Regions from separate parts of the Kurthia sp. FSL E2-0154 genome, predicted to be linked through region 1. Evidence: riboswitches for the same ligand, from Rfam matches in the RefSeq annotation. Region 1 holds a riboswitch; the other holds the start of a gene.
What was found. Region 1 has a riboswitch for thiamine pyrophosphate ahead of MHB75_RS08410 (3-oxoacyl-ACP reductase). Riboswitches for the same ligand answer to the same signal wherever they lie in the genome.

Region 1 (9,611 bases):
AAACAGGTCCTCGCGTAGGTTCATTTGACGGTGGTTACGGTGCAGGTTACTTAGCACGTATTATTGGTCATAAAAAAGCACGTGAAATTTGGTTCTTATGCCGTCAATATGATGCACAAGAAGCACTTGATATGGGCTTAGTTAATACAGTAGTACCTTACGAGCAGTTAGAAGACGAAACAGTGAAATGGTGTGAAGAAATGCTTGCACTTTCACCAATGGCTCTTCGTATGTTAAAAGGCGCGTTCAATGCAGATTCAGACGGTCTAGCAGGTATTCAACAACTTGCAGGTGACGCAACACTTCTTTACTACACATCAGATGAAGCAAAAGAAGGTCGCGATGCATTCAAAGAAAAACGTCAACCAGACTTCGGTCAGTTCCCACGTTTCCCATAGAACTTAAATAATTATAAAAAGTAGCGTAGACCTTTGGATGGTTTACGCTACTTTTTTATTATCATAATCCCATGCGTTCGCGGAATGTATGCTCTGTGTAAGCTTTTCTAAAAATATCTCTTTTTTGCATTTCAGGAACAATCATGTCAACAAAATCTTCTAAACTATCAGGTAATATTGGAGGCATAAGGTTAAATCCATCAGCTACGCCTTCCTTAAACCATATCTCCATTTGATCAACAATTTCCTGTGGTGTACCAATCAATGTACAATGTCCACCACCAGCATTCAAGTAACCGAGTAATTCTTTCACAGTTGGATCAGTATCACGAATGATTTCTAGAATCGTTTCGTAGCGTCCCACAGGTCCATTGAATGCTTCTACAGGAGGTAATGGAGGGACCTTTTCATCAACATTCCAATTTGAGCAGTCTTGCTGAATAAATGAACTTAATTGTTTTAAAGCAACTTCAATTGGGAGAGCTTGGTCTATAGCTTTTTTTTTAGCTAAAGCTTCTTCATGTGTATGACCTACATATGTTACTAATCCAGGTAAAATTTTAATATGTTTCTTAGAGTTAGATGATTTTTCAATTGCGTCATTTAATTTATGTCGAAAATTTTTAGCTTGCTTGAGATTCCATGAGACTGAATAGACTACTTCCGCATGATTAGCCGCTAAAGCAACGCCCTGTTTTGAAGCACCTGCCTGCATTTTGACCGGTGCACCTTGTGGACTTTTTGGTACAGTAGAAGGACCTGCAACTTGGAAATAATGACCACTGTGATTAAAAGAGTGAATATTTGAAGTATTGATGATTTTATTTTCTTCACGATTATGGACGAAATCGCAAGCATCCCAAGATAAAAATAGCTGATCCATAAGTATCGAAAACTCTTCAGCTTTTTCATAGCGTTGATTATGGGGTGGTAATGCCTCCATACTATGATTACGAGCTTCATTGTCACTCATTGATGTAACGAGATTCCAACCTACGCGCCCTTCGGTAAGATGATCTAAACTTAATAGCTGTCTAGAAGCTGTATAGGGATTAGAAAAAGTACTTGAAATAGTGGCAACTAAACCAATATGATGGGTTACTTGAGAAATAGCTGTTAAGTTAATTAGTGGATCAAACCAAAATGCAGGCATGACTTGTGCATCATTTGCTGGAAAAGCATGATGATCTGCAAAAAATACAGCGTCTAACAATCCTTTTTCCGCTAGTTGAGCTAATTCTTGATAATAAGAGATACTTCCAATATCCTCAATGCGTGAATTGTCCATTAGCCAAGCTGCTTGATGATGACCACAACCATATAGTAAAACACCTATATGTAACTGTTTTTCTGTAGTTTTTAACATGATTTACACCTCGATTTATTTTGGATAGAGATTAGTTCATTGTTAAACCACCATCTACTGTAAAGTTCTGTCCTGTAATTCCATGTGCTTTTTCGGAACATAGATACGCTACCATATTGGCAACATCTTGTGGTGTGGTTACTTTTCTTAAAGGTGTAGATTGAGAGATTAAATCGAATACTTCAGGTGTTGTAACAGCACTGGCATCTGTTGTTTTTAAAAGACCTCCTGAAACAACATTTGCTCGGATGCCATAAACGCCTAATTCTGAAGCGAGATTACGTGTGAAACCAATCAAAGCTGCTTTAGCAGTTGTGTATTCATGGTAGGGTACGACAGGATTTTGAAATAAATTAGTACCAATACTAATAATGCTACCATTTTTTCTTTCAATAAATTGCGGAATTACACTCTGGCTTGTATTGAATGCCGCTTTTAACGTACCATCCAGCTGTTTTTGATAATCATCCCAAGAAAGGTCTTTGAAAGATTTTTGTTTAATCGGATCAAATTTAAAGTCGATTAATGCATTATTTACAACAGCGTCTATTTGACCAAAGTGTTCTGTTGCCATGTTCATTAATTGATCGACTTCTTGTCGATTCGTTACATTAGCTTGAATAGCAATCGCTTTGTCTTCACCAATTTCAGCTACTAATTTTTCAGCAGCTTCTTTACTTTGATAATAATTAATGACAACTTGAAAATCTTGTTGTGCAAGTGTTTTGACAATAACTGCACCTAACCCTCTACTCCCACCTGTGACTACTACTGTTTTTTTCATTCAAAACAACTCCTCTTAATTTATTTTAACTTAAAAAAATACACAACCTTCGTAGGAAAGTTGTGTATAACAAATCATTGCATAACAAAAAAGTATAGACTTTTTTCAGTATGTATAGAATTGACACTTTCCTACGCTAGTATTAACTAGTTCAGGTTCAAAGGGTTTGAGTAGGACTCATCTCAGTTAAATAACACCCCTAGTGTAGACCTATTAAGTTACATTGAATACTAACTTATAAGGTTTATATTGTCAAATTTGTTTATTATTTATAACGATAATAAACAAAAGTTTGTTTTTATAAACATTTGACATATAACTTAATTTTGTTTATGATGTAAACAAATAAAACTTAGGGTGATGACATTGACGGAGAGAGAACAAGCACTGATTCAACTCATTAAGGAAAACCCGTTTATGCAGCAACAAGAGATGGCTGAAAAATTAGAAATGTCGAGACCGGCTCTAGCTAACTTAATATCGGGGTTAGTGAAAAAGGGTAAAATTATAGGGAGAGCGTATGTGTTGCCAAAAGAAAACAAAATTATATGTATTGGTGGAGCCAATATGGACCGAAAACTTCATTTGAAGGGACAGGTTCAGATGGGGACATCAAATCCTGTAACATCTACAGAAAGTGTAGGCGGCGTAGCGCGAAATATTGCTGAAAACTTGGGAAGACTTGGACATCAAGTGAGTTTACTGACGACTGCTGGAAAAGATTCTGATTGGCAAGCAATTGTTGCAGCTTCGAATGCTTTTATTCATTTAGAAGAAGTCGAGCAGTTGGAACAATGTTCAACAGGTTCTTACACAGCCATTATGGATGAACAAGGCGAATTGGTTATGGCAACAGCGAATATGGACGTCTATGATGCATTAACACCACAAATTCTAATGAAGCATGAACATGTTTTATCAACTGCTCAGGCAATTATAGTTGATTTGAATTGTCCGAAAGAAACAGTTGATTATATTCAACAATTTGCAGTAACGAGAGAAGTACCTCTTATTATTGTGCCGGTATCTTCTCCAAAGATGAACCGTATGCCAACAACATTAGAAGGCGTTACATGGTTCATCTGTAATACAGATGAAGCCGAAACATTAACAAATCGTACGATTACATCAGAAGCAGATTATTTACAAGCAATTCAAGAAATCGCTCAGATGGGCGTAGAAAATGTCGTAATTACAGCTGGCGCAAAGGGAGTTTATGCTGCAAACAAGAACTTGATGCCAACACATTTTGAAGCACGAGCAGCAAATCAAATTGAGGATGTTACAGGCGCAGGAGATGCATTCGTCTCAGCAGTTGTACATGCTTGGTTAGAGAAGTACACATTTGAACAGACGATTCAAGCAGGATTAATCAATGCGAAAAATACGCTTGAATCTAAGTTTACTGTACGTCCTGAATTAACAAAACAATCGTTAGAACAAGAACTGGAGGATTAATTATGAAACAATACATCGAATTATCAAAAGAAGTACAAGAAGGAATGGACGCTGGTAAAGCTATCGTTGCATTGGAATCAACAATTATCTCACACGGTATGCCCTACCCACAAAATGTACAAACAGCACGTGAAGTAGAACAAATCATTCGTGAATATGGTGCAGTTCCAGCAACAATCGCAATTATCGACGGTAAAATCAAAATCGGTTTATCAGATGAAGAATTAGAAATGTTCGGTAATGCGGATAATGTAGCAAAAGCTTCTCGTCGTGATATTCCATACTTAATCGCAACGAAAAAAATCGGTGCAACAACAGTAGCGGCAACAATGATTGCAGCTGAATTAGCAGGAATCGAGTTATTCGTAACAGGTGGTATTGGTGGCGTTCACCGCGGCGCAGAAACAACAATGGATATTTCAGCTGACTTAGAAGAATTAGCAACTTCTAAAGTAGGTGTTGTATGTGCAGGTGCAAAATCAATTTTAGATATTGGTTTAACACTTGAATTCTTAGAAACAAAAGGTGTGCCTGTTATTGGATACGGTACAGACGAATTACCAGCATTCTTCACACGTAAATCAGGATTTGATGTAAACTTCCGTCAAGATACACCTGCAGAAGTTGCAGCAACTTTACGTACAAAATGGAACTTAAATATGGCTGGTGGCGCGGTAATCGCTAACCCAATCCCAGAAGAAGATGCATTAGACCATGACTTCATTACAAATATTATTCATGAAGCATTAAAAGAAGCAGAAGAAAATAATATTCAAGGTAAATCAGTTACGCCATTCTTATTAGGTAAAGTAAAAGAGTTAACAGAAGGTAAGAGCCTAGTAGCTAACATTGCATTAGTAAAACACAATGCGCATATCGGTGCTCAAATCGCAGTTGAATTAAATAAAACAAAATAATATACGAACGGAAACCTTTCGATTTGAGGGGTTTCCGTTTTGTATTTCACATGTTTCGTATTAGAATAAGAAAGGATGAAAACAATAGAGTTAGGGATGAAAAAAATGATACCAAACTGGATTGAGCAACGCACGTCATTAACACCTCATCGTGTAGCATTAACTTTTCAAGATGAGAAATGGACGTATGAACAGCTATCCGAACAATCAAAATATTATGCTGGTGCTATAAAAGCTGCCGGTTTACATGAAGGACAACGCGTTGCCATTTTTGGGCGGTCAACACCGCATCTTATTCGGACGATTTTTGCATGTATGCAATTGCGTATCGAGATGGTGTTATTAAATTTACGATTAACAGAAGCAGAGCTTGCTTATCAAATTCAGGATGCACAAGTAGATGCATTACTTGTGGATGACGATTTAGTAGAACAATTACCTTCTACGCATAAATTGCAAATTCTATTTTCTGATTTAATGACCTCACAAGAAAAGGCAGAGGTAATTAAACATTGGTCACGAGATGAAACAATGACGATTATGTACACATCAGGTACAACTAGTAAACCAAAGGGTGTTCGTCAAACGATTGGTAATCATATGGCGAGTGCGACTTCAGCACTTTATAATACAGGTTTAGTAGAAGATGAAGCATGGATTTGTACAGTCCCTATTTTCCATATTAGCGGGTTCTCTATGCTGTGCAAATGTATTTTACATGGTGTTCGACTAGATTTGTATGAGAAATATACAGTCGAAGAAGTAGCGACACAATTAATTGAAGGTACAGCGACTCGTATGTCAGCTGTCGCGGTCATGTTAGAGAAGTTAGTGTCTTATATTGAAGACCAAGAACAGCGGGTATCACCAAAGTTCCAATTACTATTAGTAGGTGGTGGTCCTGTTCCCAAAAGCTATTTAACACGTGCAGAAGCCATTGGTCTACGTGTAGCGCAAACATACGGCATGACGGAAACAGCAAGCCAAGTAGCGACACTCTCCAGTAAAGACGCGCTTCGTAAAGTGGGTTCTGTTGGAAAACCACTGATGTTTAACGAAATTTGTATTGCAGGAGCAGAAAGACCATTTGACCATGGAGAGATTTGTGTAAGAGGAGACAGTGTGACACCAGGTTATGTTGGACAACATGCTCATATTAAAACACAGGTAGACGGTTTTTTACACACAGGAGATATTGGCTATTTTGATGATGAAGGTTACCTTTATGTAGCAGATCGTCGTTCAGATTTAATTATCTCAGGTGGAGAAAATATTTATCCAGCTGAAATTGAAAATGTATTAGCAGGGCATCCGCATATTGCCGCAGTTGGTGTATGTGGTGTCCAAGATGAGATATGGGGACAAGTTCCGGCTGCCTTTATTATGTCAAAAGAGACAACATTGAATGCAGAAACGATTTTAGCCTTTTGCGAAGATAAATTAGCGAAATATAAACTACCCAAACAAATTCATTTCGTCGAAGAATTACCGCGAAATGGTACAGGAAAATTACTTCGTCGTAAATTACTGGAATTAATACCAAAATAATATTGAAAAAGAGGAATCATTTTTATACGATTCCTCTTTTAGTATGCATTTTTTTGTTTTTTAAGCCACTCTTGCATGAATGGAATGAATTTTTTGGAAGCAGGTGACAAACTTTTTAAATCGTCTTTTGATGTAATGCCGAGTGTACGAACATGGTTTGGTTCAAGAGGTAGGCTTATCATATCATCAGCGTGGTCTTGAATGAGTAGCTCTGATAATAAAGAGATACCAAGGCCTTGTTTAACCATGGCAATAATTGCTTCATCACCACGAATTTGATACGCAATATTTGGCTTAACATTTGCTTGTTTAAAAATACGTTGTACATCCTTATGTGTATCTTCATATGGAATAATACAAGGTTCTTCTGCAAATTGCTCAATTGAAAACGTATGATTTTCTGCAAGTGTATGATTTTCAGGAAGAATTGCCATCATGCGATCTTCCATGAGTGGTAAAAAGTGAAATTCTTCTGGACGCTGAATTGTGCTAATTGCAAAATCAATATGGCCTTCTTCAAGCCATGCATGGATCTCATCTGAGTTTCCTTCAAATAAATGAATATCAATTTTAGGATAACTTTTATGGAATTCCTTTAATAAATAAGGCATCCAATGAACGCAGATGGACGTATAAGCGCCAATCCGAATTGCCCCGACATCTAAACCATGAATGGCACAAACGGCTTCAGAGAGATGTTCATAGCGTTGTACGATATCTTGCATGATTGGAAGAAGCTCAAGCCCATTATCAGTGGGGGTCACACCACTTTTGCTACGTGTTAATAACGAAAAACCATAATCATCTTCTAATGAATGAATCATATGACTGATGCTTGGTTGCGTATAATCAAGTGCTTCTGCCGCTTTCGTCAATGAACCAAATTTTACAGCTGCAATGTATGCTTTTAATTTTAAAATACTCATGTAATCACCTAACTATAGAAAAATGTAATGTTAACTATATAATAAATTCAATTTACTTATATTAAATATGAAATTACAATACAAGAGAAACGACATTTACAAAACACAAAGGGAGATTTCAAACATATGGGGTATGTCATCCAATTCATCATTGGCGGTTCAGTTATGCTGCTCGCTACGATTTTAAGTCAATCGAAATATTTATTCTTATCAGGAGTCATTACATTACTACCGATTTTGACATTGCTTAATTTAAAACTGCAAGTTCAGCATATGTCACAAGAGTCCTTTCATGAAACGCAACGAAATGGTATTATCGGTGCAGTAGGTATGGTCATTCTGATTGTGGCAATTTATATTTTTTCGAGCCATTTCAAGCCTTCAACAGCTGTCTTAATGGGAATTGGTCTATATGTGATGTATATGTTCGGTTCGAAATTAATAGTAGCATAAAAGTGAGCTTAGGTGGGGGGAACTTAAGCCCACTTTTTTAATTTTGACTTATAGGAGAAATTTCGGTTATGGTGTAGAAAGAACGTACATTATTCAAGGAGTTGAAAATGATGTGTATCATTACATTTGCTTATAAAGTAGTAGAAAATCAGCCACTCATTGTTGTAGCCAACCGCGATGAATTCTATGAAAGACCAGCAAAAGAAGCTGCTTTCTGGGAAGATGAGCCGAATATATTTGGTGGGCGTGATTTAGAAAAGATGGGTGGCTGGCTTGCAGTTCAAGAAAATGGGCGCTTCGCCGCTGTCACAAATTATCGTGACTTTTCAATGGATCCTGTAGGTGAGAAGTCGCGTGGTGAAATTGTCAAAAATTTTGTGGCAGGCACTGAATATCCAGAAGCCTTCTTGGAAGCAATTCAGCAAGAACGCACACGTTACGGTGCAATGAATGTACTTGTTTACGACGGTGAAACATTCATGCATTATAATAATATCGAAAATGTGTTACATACAATTGAACCTGGTATTCATTGTGTAAGTAATGCGACATTGAATACACCATGGCCAAAATTAGAGCGCATGAAGATGTTAGTTGCGCATCAATTAGAACAACAAGCTACAACAGAAGAACTTGCGCAGATTGGATTAGATGATATAAAGCCGAATGATGAACGATTACCTAATACAGGAGCAGGTCTCTTGTTAGAACGAGATTTATCTTCAATCTTTATCAAACGAGAAGGTTACGGCACACGTTGTACGACTGTACTTCGTTTGATGAAAGATGAAATCGAATTTTTTTGAACAAACGTATGAGCAGGGGATAGCGACAACTCGTGTGCATGAATGGATTAAATTGCGAGTAAATGCATAAAGAGGCTTTGATAAAATATTTCATTCGCTCTTTTAGGGTTTGTAACGAAAAAAAACGAAACCGCATTACGATGCGATTTCGTTTTTTTATGCTCATATGAGAAGATGTTTAACACTTATTTTATTATTGTAACGCTTTTTTAAATGTTTCTAAGTTTTCTTTCATAATCGATACATAATCTTTTTTCGCAGCGATATCTTCTTTTGTTAAAACACTCAAGTTATTAACTGTTAAACTCTCAGCACCAATATCATTCTTTAATACTTCTGCAAGTTTAGAAGATACATTCTGTTCGAATAAGATATATTGAATATTATCTTTTTTCGCTTCATCTGCAATTTTTGTTAATTCTTTTTGAGAAGGTTCATCTTGTGAATTTAATCCTGCAATTGATTCTTGTTTTAAACCATATGTCCCAGCAATATAGCCGAATGCTGCATGTGAAACAAAGAACTCTTTACGTTTCGCATTGTCAGCCATTTCTTTATAGTCTGTATTTAAATCTTTCAAGTCTTTAATCAATGCTTCATAATTTTTTTCGTAATCCGCTTTATGAGTCGCATCTTTTTGAACAAGGCTATCTTTAATCGATTTTGCTAAATCTTGTGAAATAATAGGAGATAACCATACGTGCGGATCAACACCACCGTGGTCATGTTCATCTTCATGTGCTTCACCTTCATGTTCATCATGATCATGCTCTTTTGAAGCAGTACTTACATCTAAAGCGCTCTCGGGTACATCTTTTGTTGTTTCTACCATTTTAACACTTTCATTTTTTAATGTTTTTTGTGCATTACTTACAAAACCTTCTAGACCTAAACCAATATAAAAGAATAAATCTGCATCTGCTAATGCAATCATGTCTTTTTGTGTTGGCTCAAA
Region 2 (9,611 bases), 590 kb from region 1:
CTTTTTCGCCTTTGCTATCAGCCATTTGTTTTTTCATTTGTTGCTTAATTTCATCTGAAATCACTTGAACATAGTCTTTATTTTTAAATAGTGACGGTAATGTAATCACTTGTTTTAATGTAGGATCTACTACATCATACTGTAATGTTGTTGCACTACTTGCTTCTGTCTCCGTTGTTTCACGTTCAATTACAAGTAATTGTTTTGTATCTTGTAATACACGATAATCACTTGTTACACTCGCATGTCCTTCACCTTTTAATGCTTTCATACGTTGTTCAAACTTTGTATATTGCTCTTTTGCTTCTTTTTCATATTTTTCATTCAATGTTTGTTCAACGTCTTTATTTTCTAAGTCTCGTACTTTTGGTGTTTTAATGTCTGCTGCATACTGTTCATCTTCATATTGGAACGTCATCGCTTGGAACACATGACCAACGACAGGCATTCCTCCCATCGCACGTGCAACTGATGCATTGGTATTTAATGTAACGAATAAAGCAATAATAGCTGCTGCAATTGCTGCACTCATCCAATACGGACGATAGTTTTTCTTCTTTGTCCCTAATTCTTTTCTCACCATTTGTTGTAGTTCTGGTGGAATCGGTGTATTTTTATAAGCTGTTTGCTCTTTTTTTAATTTTGGATTCATATTAGAATTCCTCCTCCGTTTTTAAATCAGCACGTAATAGGCGTAATGCCTTATATAAACGTGTTTTAATCGTATTTGTATTTTCTTCTAAAATAAAAGCAATGTCTTCAATTTTTAAGTCTTCAAAGAATCGTAAAATTACAACTTCACGATAAATCGTCGGTAAGTCGTCAAGCGCGTGCTCTAAATCAACATTTTCATAAGCATCATGAAAATTTCTTTGATTCGCTTGTAATTGTTCATCTTCCATCACTTGAACTCGTTTATGTTTTCTTAAAAAATCGAGTGATGTATGTACAACAATTTTATAAAACCAACTTTTTAATTTTTCTTTTTCGATTAGCTTTTCATAAGACTGCATTGCTTTTTGGATACTATCTTGTACGACGTCCAATGCATCTTGCTCATTTTTTGTATAACTATAAGCAAGGCGATAAAAATCGTTTTGATAGCGTTCGATTAATTGGATCAGCTGATCATCGTAGTGTAGCTTTTTACGCGTAAATTTCATGCTAAGGGCTCCTTCTATGTTTGTATACGTGTAATAGACGTATGTCCTTCTATAAAAAGTTTGCATTTAATATAAAAAAATGAGGTACGCTTTTCTGCGCCCCTCATTTCTTTATATTTCCTGATACACAATAACAAAAGGTACAATGATTGTAACCGTTGTTCCTTTGTTTTGTTCAAACTTCACTGTACCATTGACGAATTGAATCCGTTCTTGGATGCCTTTAATTCCATTCCCCTGCTCACCTTGCTCTTGATTATAACCAATACCATCATCTGAAATCGTCATACGAATTTCTTTATCTGTTTGTTCAATACGAATCGTACATTTTTTTGCTTGACTATGACGCACGATATTATTAACGACTTCTTTTAAACACATACTTAATGTATTTTCTAAAATGAGTGGTACTTCTTCAAGTTTTAATTTTCCTTTAACTTTTAAATCGATATTAGCAATTTCTAAAATCTGTTGGACATGCAATAATTCATCTTCAATTTTTATTTTTTTCATATCGGATACCATTTCACGCACTTCTTTTAATGCCATACTTGCCGTTTTACGAATATCTGATAGCTCATTTTTCGCTTGTTCTTGATTTTTATCAACTAAACGAATCGCTAAATCGAGTTTAAGACCAATCATTGATAATTTCTGTCCAAGTGTATCATGTAAGTCACGTGCAATTCGTTGTCTTTCTTCTACAACACTTAATTCAGAAATACGATTCTCTGCTGATTTCAACTTATTTTCTAAGCGGTCACTCTGTGTACGGCTGAATAAATAGAATGGTGCTAAAATCGTACCGAACACGATGACAACCATGAATGGAATTTGCTGAATATAAATAGCCGTTTCAATGAAAAAGCCACCAATAATCGCACCAACTGTTGCCGCAATGTGTAAGCCATACATAATATAAAAGCCGACTTTACTACGAATACGTCCAATTAAAAATGACGTAAAAATAGAAAAATAAAAATAGCCATATAAAATCGACATAACGGCATTTATAATCATCTCAAATGATAGCCACATATACGTCAAACCACTTGGTAGTTTGAAATCTAAATACACACAAATCAAATATGTAATCAGAATGGCTGCTGCAATGCTTTGCGTCGTATGATCTTGATTTTTAAATACTGAATAAAATGGAATAAAGCAAATAAATACCCATGCTAAAATACTTTGAATGGGATGTTTCGGTATAATAGAATACCATTTTGACACACGCGTTCAACTCCTTAATTCTCTGTCTATCATATAACAAAATACTGTTTCAAGCTAGAAACATCTTGTTTTCTGTAGTTTCCTTTTACAATATCGTGTACTATTAAAATGACGACGTAAATTTCATTTATTGGAGGCATCAAGTGATGTTAATTCAACTTTTTATTTTAGGGATTTTATCTGAAAATAATTACCATCCCTACTTTATCAAAAAGCTCTTCACAAATATTGTTGATATTGATCCAAGTTTTAAATTAAGTGATGGAAAACTTTATTATCATTTCGACTCGTTAGAAAAAAAAGGATATATTAAAAAAATCGAAGTCATTCATACAGAAAATCGTCCTGAAAAATCCGTTTATGCCATTACAAATGCTGGACGTGCGTATATGGTAGAACTCATTTATAAAACATTCGACTCGATTAATTTAGCAGATGTACAAAGTCTCTATATTCCTATTTTATTTTTAAAGTATGTTGATTTAAAACGTGTAATTGGTCTATTAGATCAGGCAATCGAGCGTGAGAGTAAGCGAATCGATTATTGAAGCTGGTTCACATCCTTCTGTAAAAGATGTTGATTATATTCAATTAATTATCCGACATGCAGATCGACAATTTAACGAAAACTTAAAATGGCTACAAGATATTCGTGACGCAATTGCAGAACATATTTAAGCATACAAAAAAGACTTAGGTACTGAGCCCAAGTCTTTTTGTTATTTAATCTGTCACTTTACTACGGAATAAACTTCCTAACGAAAAAGCAATTGTATGAATGATTAAAAAGACAGATTCATTAAAATACCAATCATTTGTATAACTATTAAACGGTGAACGACCGTAAATAATCGATTTCGGATCATTCCATGTTCCGCCAAAAACTTCAATTTGGCTTGTTACATATTGATATTCTGTACCGCCTGCTAAAATAAAAATCACGACTATAATAAGAAGTGCTGATGCCAGCTTACCTTTTGTTGCTGTTTCAAAAAAAGATACGCCAACGCTCCACGTAATAAACAGACTGACACACAGGAAAGGCACTAATAAAACAATTAAAAAGAAAGCGGGATTTAAGTTTCCAACTTTTTCAGTAGGGCCCAACGTAAAATAATAATTGATGACCATGAAACCTAAAAAACTAATCCCTAAAGAAATATACCACGATAGATTTTTCACACAATTTCCCTCCATACTTGTTCTCATTATACAAGACAACCTATTTTTACTAAAGCGGAACCTTGCAAAATGATCTAAATATGGTATGCTCTAACCATACTAGATTTGCGGGGGGACTCTTAGGAGTTGAGAAGGTAAAACCTGACCCTTTGAACCTGTCAGTTAATACTGGCGTAGGGAGCAGCTGTTTTTCGCATGTAATGCTGTTCTACGATTAATTCGTTGAGCAGCTTTTTTATTTTTATAGTGAAAAAGCAGAAACCCGTCCTCTAATTTAGTGAAACTGAGTATGAGAAGCTTCATGAATTTGCTTTTCATTCATCAATGGAGGTAACTAAAAATGAGTATCCAATCAATTCATTCAACGAAACCAATTGTTCACTGTATTACGAATTATGTCGTAACAAACTTTACTGCAAATGGACTTTTAGCAGTAGGTGCATCGCCCATCATGGCGGATGAAATACAAGAAATGCATGATATTGTTCAAATCGCAAATGGATTATTAATTAATATCGGTACGTTAAATACACGCACAGTCGATGCGATGATATTAGCTGGACAAGCTGCAAATAAAAAAGGGATTCCAGTCGTTTTAGATCCTGTAGGCATCGGTGCTTCTAAATATCGTAAACAAACAGTCGAACAACTATTACAACATGTACAATTTACAGCCATTCGCTGTAATGCTGGTGAGTTAGCGGCTCTTGCGGAAATTAAAGTCACCTCTCGTGGTGTCGATGCAGGTGAGGTGTCTTTTGAAATTGAAGAAGCAGCTAAACAAGTCGCAACACGCTACAAAACGATTGTTGCTGTAAGTGGTGTAGAAGATTTAATCACAGATGGCACGACGGTGCACATAATAAACGGCGGACATGCATGGATGGAACAAATTACAGGAGCTGGTTGCTTATTATCTGCTCTAACAACTGCTTCAATCGCATCACATACAGACGCACTACAAAGTGTTATCACAATTCACAAAGACTATAAACAAGTCGCAGAAACTGCTCATCATCACAGCAATGGTATTGGCGATTTTCAAATGCACATCCTAAACCAATTACAACAAATGAGTTTTGGAGGGATTAAATAATGTTTCCAATTACACTGACGATTGCCGGATCTGATTCAGGTGGTGGTGCTGGTATTCAAGCTGATTTAAAAACATTTCAAGAATTGAAAACATTCGGTACATCTGTTTTAACAGCTGTTACAGCACAAAATACGTATGGCGTACAAGCTGTTCACGCGTTACCCGAAGATTTTATTGTGGAACAATTACAGTCGATTCAAAGCGATTTTAATGTGAATGCACTAAAAACGGGGATGCTTTTTTCAGCATCTATTATTGAAGCTGTTTCAAAACAACTAGAGAATATACAAGCACCTATTATTGTCGATCCCGTCATGATTGCAAAAGGTGGTGCTACACTACTGCAACAAGAAGCGGTTGATGCGATGATTACTCACCTATTCCCACTAGCGACTGTTCTCACACCGAATATTCCAGAAGCAGAGACACTGACAGACATGAAAATTCAAACTTATGATGATGTTGAACAGGTAGCTAAAAAATTACTCGCTATGGGACCTGAAGTCATTGTGATGAAAGGTGGACATTTTGCACCTGAACAACAAGCTGCGATTGACCATATTTTCTTTAAAAATGGCGATAAACTATCCCTTTCTACTCCGCGTGTTCAAACGAAAGACACTCATGGTACAGGATGTACGTATTCAGCAGCACTAACTGCCTTCTTAGCAAAAGGTCTACCAATGAAAGAAGCACTCATTGAAGCAAAAAGATTTATCCATGCGGCTATTTCACATGGTTTAGGTATTGGGCATGGCCATGGTCCGACGAATCATTTCGCTTATAACACAAAAGCAAAAGTGGAGGTCGAGATAATTGAATAAACAATTACTTGAAACGTATTTTATTATGGGAAGTCAAGATGTTGTAGGTGATCCTCTATTAGTTTTAGAAGCTGCATTACAAAATGGGATTACTTTATTTCAGTGGCGAGAAAAAGGTGAACAGTGTTTAACAGGTGACGCTTATCTTCAATTTGCAAAAGATTGCCAAACTCTTTGTAAACGCTATGACGTTCCCTTTATCGTAAATGATGATGTTGAATTGGCAATCAGACTCGATGCAGACGGGATTCATGTTGGACAGAATGATGTCGATGCAAAGAAAGTACGTGAACAACTACCGCATAAAATACTCGGTGTGTCTGTTCATACACAAGATGAATTACAACGAGCAATTCAGGACGGTGCTGACTATGTTGGAATCGGCCCTGTTTTTTCAACACAATCTAAAAAAGATGCAAAAAAACCTGCTGGCACAACATTTTTAACAGAAGCTGCAAAAACTACTCCTACCTTACCGATTGTCGCAATCGGTGGTATTCAACCCGAGCATGTTTACGATTTACGTCAAGCTGGCGCTGATGGTGTATCAATTATTTCTGCCATTTCAAAAGCAGAAAACCCTGGTGAAGCGACACAGGCTTTTCGTAAAGAAAATGAACGCTTTTTACAACAACTTTAATACTTATGTAAACAGAATGGGACAAAGCATTTCAGCTCCTTCTCAGCGTTTACAATAAAAAACTGGAACCATAACTACAGTGTGATTCCAGTTTTTCTTATGCTCATGTAGGATGGTGTTTTTTACACTTATGTCTCAGCCTGTTTCTTTTTCATCCAAAAGTCTTAAATAAAATATTTTTACAGAAGATTTAGAGCATTTCATTATTTTTTCTATACAAAATGTTACAATAAATGTATTCTAATGCATTTGGAGGCTTACATATGGACGTTAGACAATTAATTTATTTTACAGAAGTAGCAAGACAACAAAGCTTTACAAAAGCTGCTGCTTCCCTGCATGTAACACAACCAACACTGAGTAAAGTTGTGAAGCTACTTGAAACAGAGTTGAATACGACTTTAATTGATCGTTCCCAACGAAAAAGCGTACTAACAGATGCAGGCGAATTAGTTTACGAGCGAGCACTCAAAATTATTCAAATGGTCAATGAAGTACATCTCGTATTAGAGGACTTAGAAGATTTAAAAAAAGGACATATTAAACTCGGTATGCCACCGCTTATTGGCATTTTATTTTTCCCTGAAATGATGAAAGCTTTTCAAAAAATCTATCCTGAAATTACGATTACACTAGACGAAGTGGGCGCAAATATCGTAAAAGAGCGTGTATTTGATGGTGATTTAGATGGTGGGTTTGTTATGTTACCTGCACATGAAGAAGATTATGACTTACTTCCATTCACTACAGAACAAGTACAGCTTATTGTTCATCACGATCATCCTCTTGCTGCAAAAGCGAATGTATCAATGCTCGATTTAAAAAATGAAAAAATGTTGTTATTTAGTGACGACTTCACAATTCATGACCGTATTACCGAAGAATGTGAAAAAGCAGGATTCATGCCAGATGTCGCATTTATTAGTTCACAGTGGGATTTCATTAGTCAAATGGTCGAACATAATTTAGGGGTAGCTCTTTTCCCGGAATCCATCGCTGCAAAAGCGAATGCAGACGTCATTAAAACAATCCCTGTGTACCCTGTCATTCCTTGGGAGATTTCATTCATTACGAAAAAAGGACGCTACTGTTCACATGCAATGAAAAAGTTTATCGAATTTATTAAAGATAATTATTCCGAAATGGAATAGAAAATATAAAAATATTTAATTTTACGAATGGTTAAAACAGGTGTACAATTAATATAGACTTATTAGATAGAAGGAAACTATATGAAAATTATACAAATTTGTGTGCAAATTTTAATCATTACAACTTTTTTACTCATAGGGAATACGATACATTCGTATGCACACTTACCAATTCCGGGAAGCGTCATCGGTCTCGTACTTCTTTTTTTAGCACTGTACCTCCGTATTATTCCATTAAAAGCAGTAGATGTTGGTGCGAAATTATTAACTGCGGAATTACTTTTATTTTTTATCCCTTCAGCAGTGGGAATTATGAATTACCCTGACTTATTCGGTATAGTGGGTATAAAACTTATTATTATTATTTTTATAAGTACAGTTTTTGTCATGATGGGTACAGGCGTGACAGCTCACTTTCTTTCCAGAAAGAAGGTGCAAACAGATGATTTCAAGTCTTAGTCTCGGTATCGTTTTAACTTTATTTATTTATATGCTCAGTAAAATGCTCGCAAAGCGTTATCCATATCTTTGGCTTTCACCTCTTATTATCTGTCCTGTTACGCTCGTACTATTTTTAAGTGTGTTTCATGTTAACTATACGACATACGCGCGTGGCGCACACTATATTAGTTTATTATTAGGTCCTGCAACAGTGGCTTTTGCAGTTCCTATTTATAAAAATCGCGCGTTAATTAAACAATATGCTACTGCTATTCTTGGTAGCCTCGTTATTGGGGTAATCATTGCTTTCACATCATCTTATTTTTTAGCAAAATCATTAAATTTTTCAAGTCAGATGGTTCATAGTATGATGCCACGCTCAATTACAACACCGATTGCCATGGATCTTTCTACCATGCTAGGTGGACAACCCAATCTAACAGCGATTTTCGTTATTGTCACTGGATTAGCTGGTAGCATTGTTGGGCCGCTAGTTATTCGATTCATGCGAATTCGCAGTGCTTCAGCTCGGGGTTTATTACTCGGTATGGGTGCGCATGGTTGTGGCACATCAACTGCTTTTTCCATTGGTGAATTGGAAGGATCTTTCGCTTCTGTTGCGATGATTTTAGCAGCGCTTGTTAGTATTATTTTATCCATCTTTTTCTTTTAAAACTAATATCCAATAAGAAAGAAGTCGCCCTAATATACAAGGCGACTTCTTTCTTATTAATATATATTAATTTTTCAACAAGATTCTCAATTCATTCTTCTTGAATAATTTTTCAAGTAAATTATATTGATTTCCGAAGTATCAACAAAAAGTCGCACGATTAATCCTCACTTTTTTGTTATTTGGTCAAACTTAACTTCTTCTAACATTTGTAGATACTTTCATTCTTTATACGTCTCTATTTCTATTTTCTTCAGATTAATGATGTAAATTGTAGCTTATACGACATATCTGAAGTTTTGTTGCTAGGTTATTTAATCAATTCAAACTATAATAAATTAAACGATGGCTATTCAAATAAAAAGTAGAAATAGCACTACTTTATATCGAAAGAAGGAATTTCATGACACAAACATCACGCTTCATACGAGAAATAAAAGACTTTTGGTATCCTACTTATAATCAAAATGGTTACCCGCATGTACAACAAGCTTTTCTTTTACCACCTGAAAGACAAACAGAATTTGATCCCTTTATTTTATTAGCTGAAGATTGGTTTAAACGTGGCGTATTCGGTGATCATCCACATCGTGGTTTTCAAACTGTAACGTATGTAGTAGATGGACGTTTAGAGCATATCGATAATGGTGGAGGATACAGTATATTAGATGCTGGTGACATACAGTACATGAATGCGGGATGGTCAGCACGTCACGCTGAAGAGGCTTATGAAGATGATTTAATTCACACTTTACAGCTTTGGTTGAATTTACCCAAGGCTTTAAAAAATACCGAAACAAGCTATCAAAATATTCGTTTAGAAGATGCACCAGTTGTTGCCATCGAAAAAGGCTTCATTCGAATTTATTCTGGTGAGTTTTTAGGTGTAAAAGGTCCCATGAATAGTTTAGTTCCGATTACAATGACCGAAATTACGTTATATGAAGGAGCTGAATATACCCATATTCTTCCAGAAAACCATAATGCTTTTCTTTATATGTTAGCTGGTGAGATGACTTTTGGTGAGTCATCTACTTCTCTTAACAAAACAGGTGTTGCAACGATTTCTTATAATGAAGATATAAATGCTTCAAAAGAAAGTGAATTAAAAATAACAGCGAAAACACGTGCAAAGGTACTGATTTATTAAGGTGTACCTATTCGTGAACAAGTGGCATTAGGTGGTCCTTTTGTGATGAATACACGCG

Region 2: another riboswitch for thiamine pyrophosphate. It lies ahead of thiM (hydroxyethylthiazole kinase); the one in region 1 lies ahead of MHB75_RS08410 (3-oxoacyl-ACP reductase).

The regions. Positions count from the first base shown of each region.
Region 1 covers NZ_JBBOPO010000001.1:1,711,712-1,721,322, reverse strand. Annotated here, with positions in the region: gene menB (1,4-dihydroxy-2-naphthoyl-CoA synthase) at 1-398, shown strand, start outside; gene MHB75_RS08415 (NtaA/DmoA family FMN-dependent monooxygenase) at 460-1,764, opposite strand; gene MHB75_RS08410 (3-oxoacyl-ACP reductase) at 1,796-2,548, opposite strand; TPP riboswitch at 2,660-2,759, opposite strand; gene MHB75_RS08405 (carbohydrate kinase) at 2,909-4,006, shown strand; gene MHB75_RS08400 (pseudouridine-5'-phosphate glycosidase) at 4,009-4,923, shown strand; gene MHB75_RS08395 (o-succinylbenzoate--CoA ligase) at 4,999-6,471, shown strand; gene MHB75_RS08390 (LysR family transcriptional regulator) at 6,510-7,397, opposite strand; gene MHB75_RS08385 (GlpM family protein) at 7,524-7,850, shown strand; gene MHB75_RS08380 (NRDE family protein) at 7,961-8,656, shown strand; gene MHB75_RS08375 (metal ABC transporter solute-binding protein, Zn/Mn family) at 8,850-9,611, opposite strand, start outside.
Region 2 covers NZ_JBBOPO010000001.1:1,120,079-1,129,689, forward strand. Annotated here, with positions in the region: gene MHB75_RS05425 (RsiV family protein) at 1-652, opposite strand, end outside; gene MHB75_RS05430 (RNA polymerase sigma factor) at 654-1,163, opposite strand; gene MHB75_RS05435 (sensor histidine kinase) at 1,275-2,396, opposite strand; gene MHB75_RS05440 (PadR family transcriptional regulator) at 2,543-2,944, shown strand; gene MHB75_RS05445 (hypothetical protein) at 2,919-3,074, shown strand; gene MHB75_RS05450 (hypothetical protein) at 3,120-3,578, opposite strand; TPP riboswitch at 3,678-3,775, shown strand; gene thiM (hydroxyethylthiazole kinase) at 3,919-4,674, shown strand; gene thiD (bifunctional hydroxymethylpyrimidine kinase/phosphomethylpyrimidine kinase) at 4,674-5,498, shown strand; gene thiE (thiamine phosphate synthase) at 5,524-6,138, shown strand; gene MHB75_RS05470 (LysR family transcriptional regulator) at 6,402-7,289, shown strand; gene MHB75_RS05475 (CidA/LrgA family protein) at 7,371-7,748, shown strand; gene MHB75_RS05480 (LrgB family protein) at 7,732-8,403, shown strand; gene MHB75_RS05485 (pirin family protein) at 8,807-9,553, shown strand; gene MHB75_RS05490 (pirin-like C-terminal cupin domain-containing protein) at 9,563-9,611, shown strand, end outside.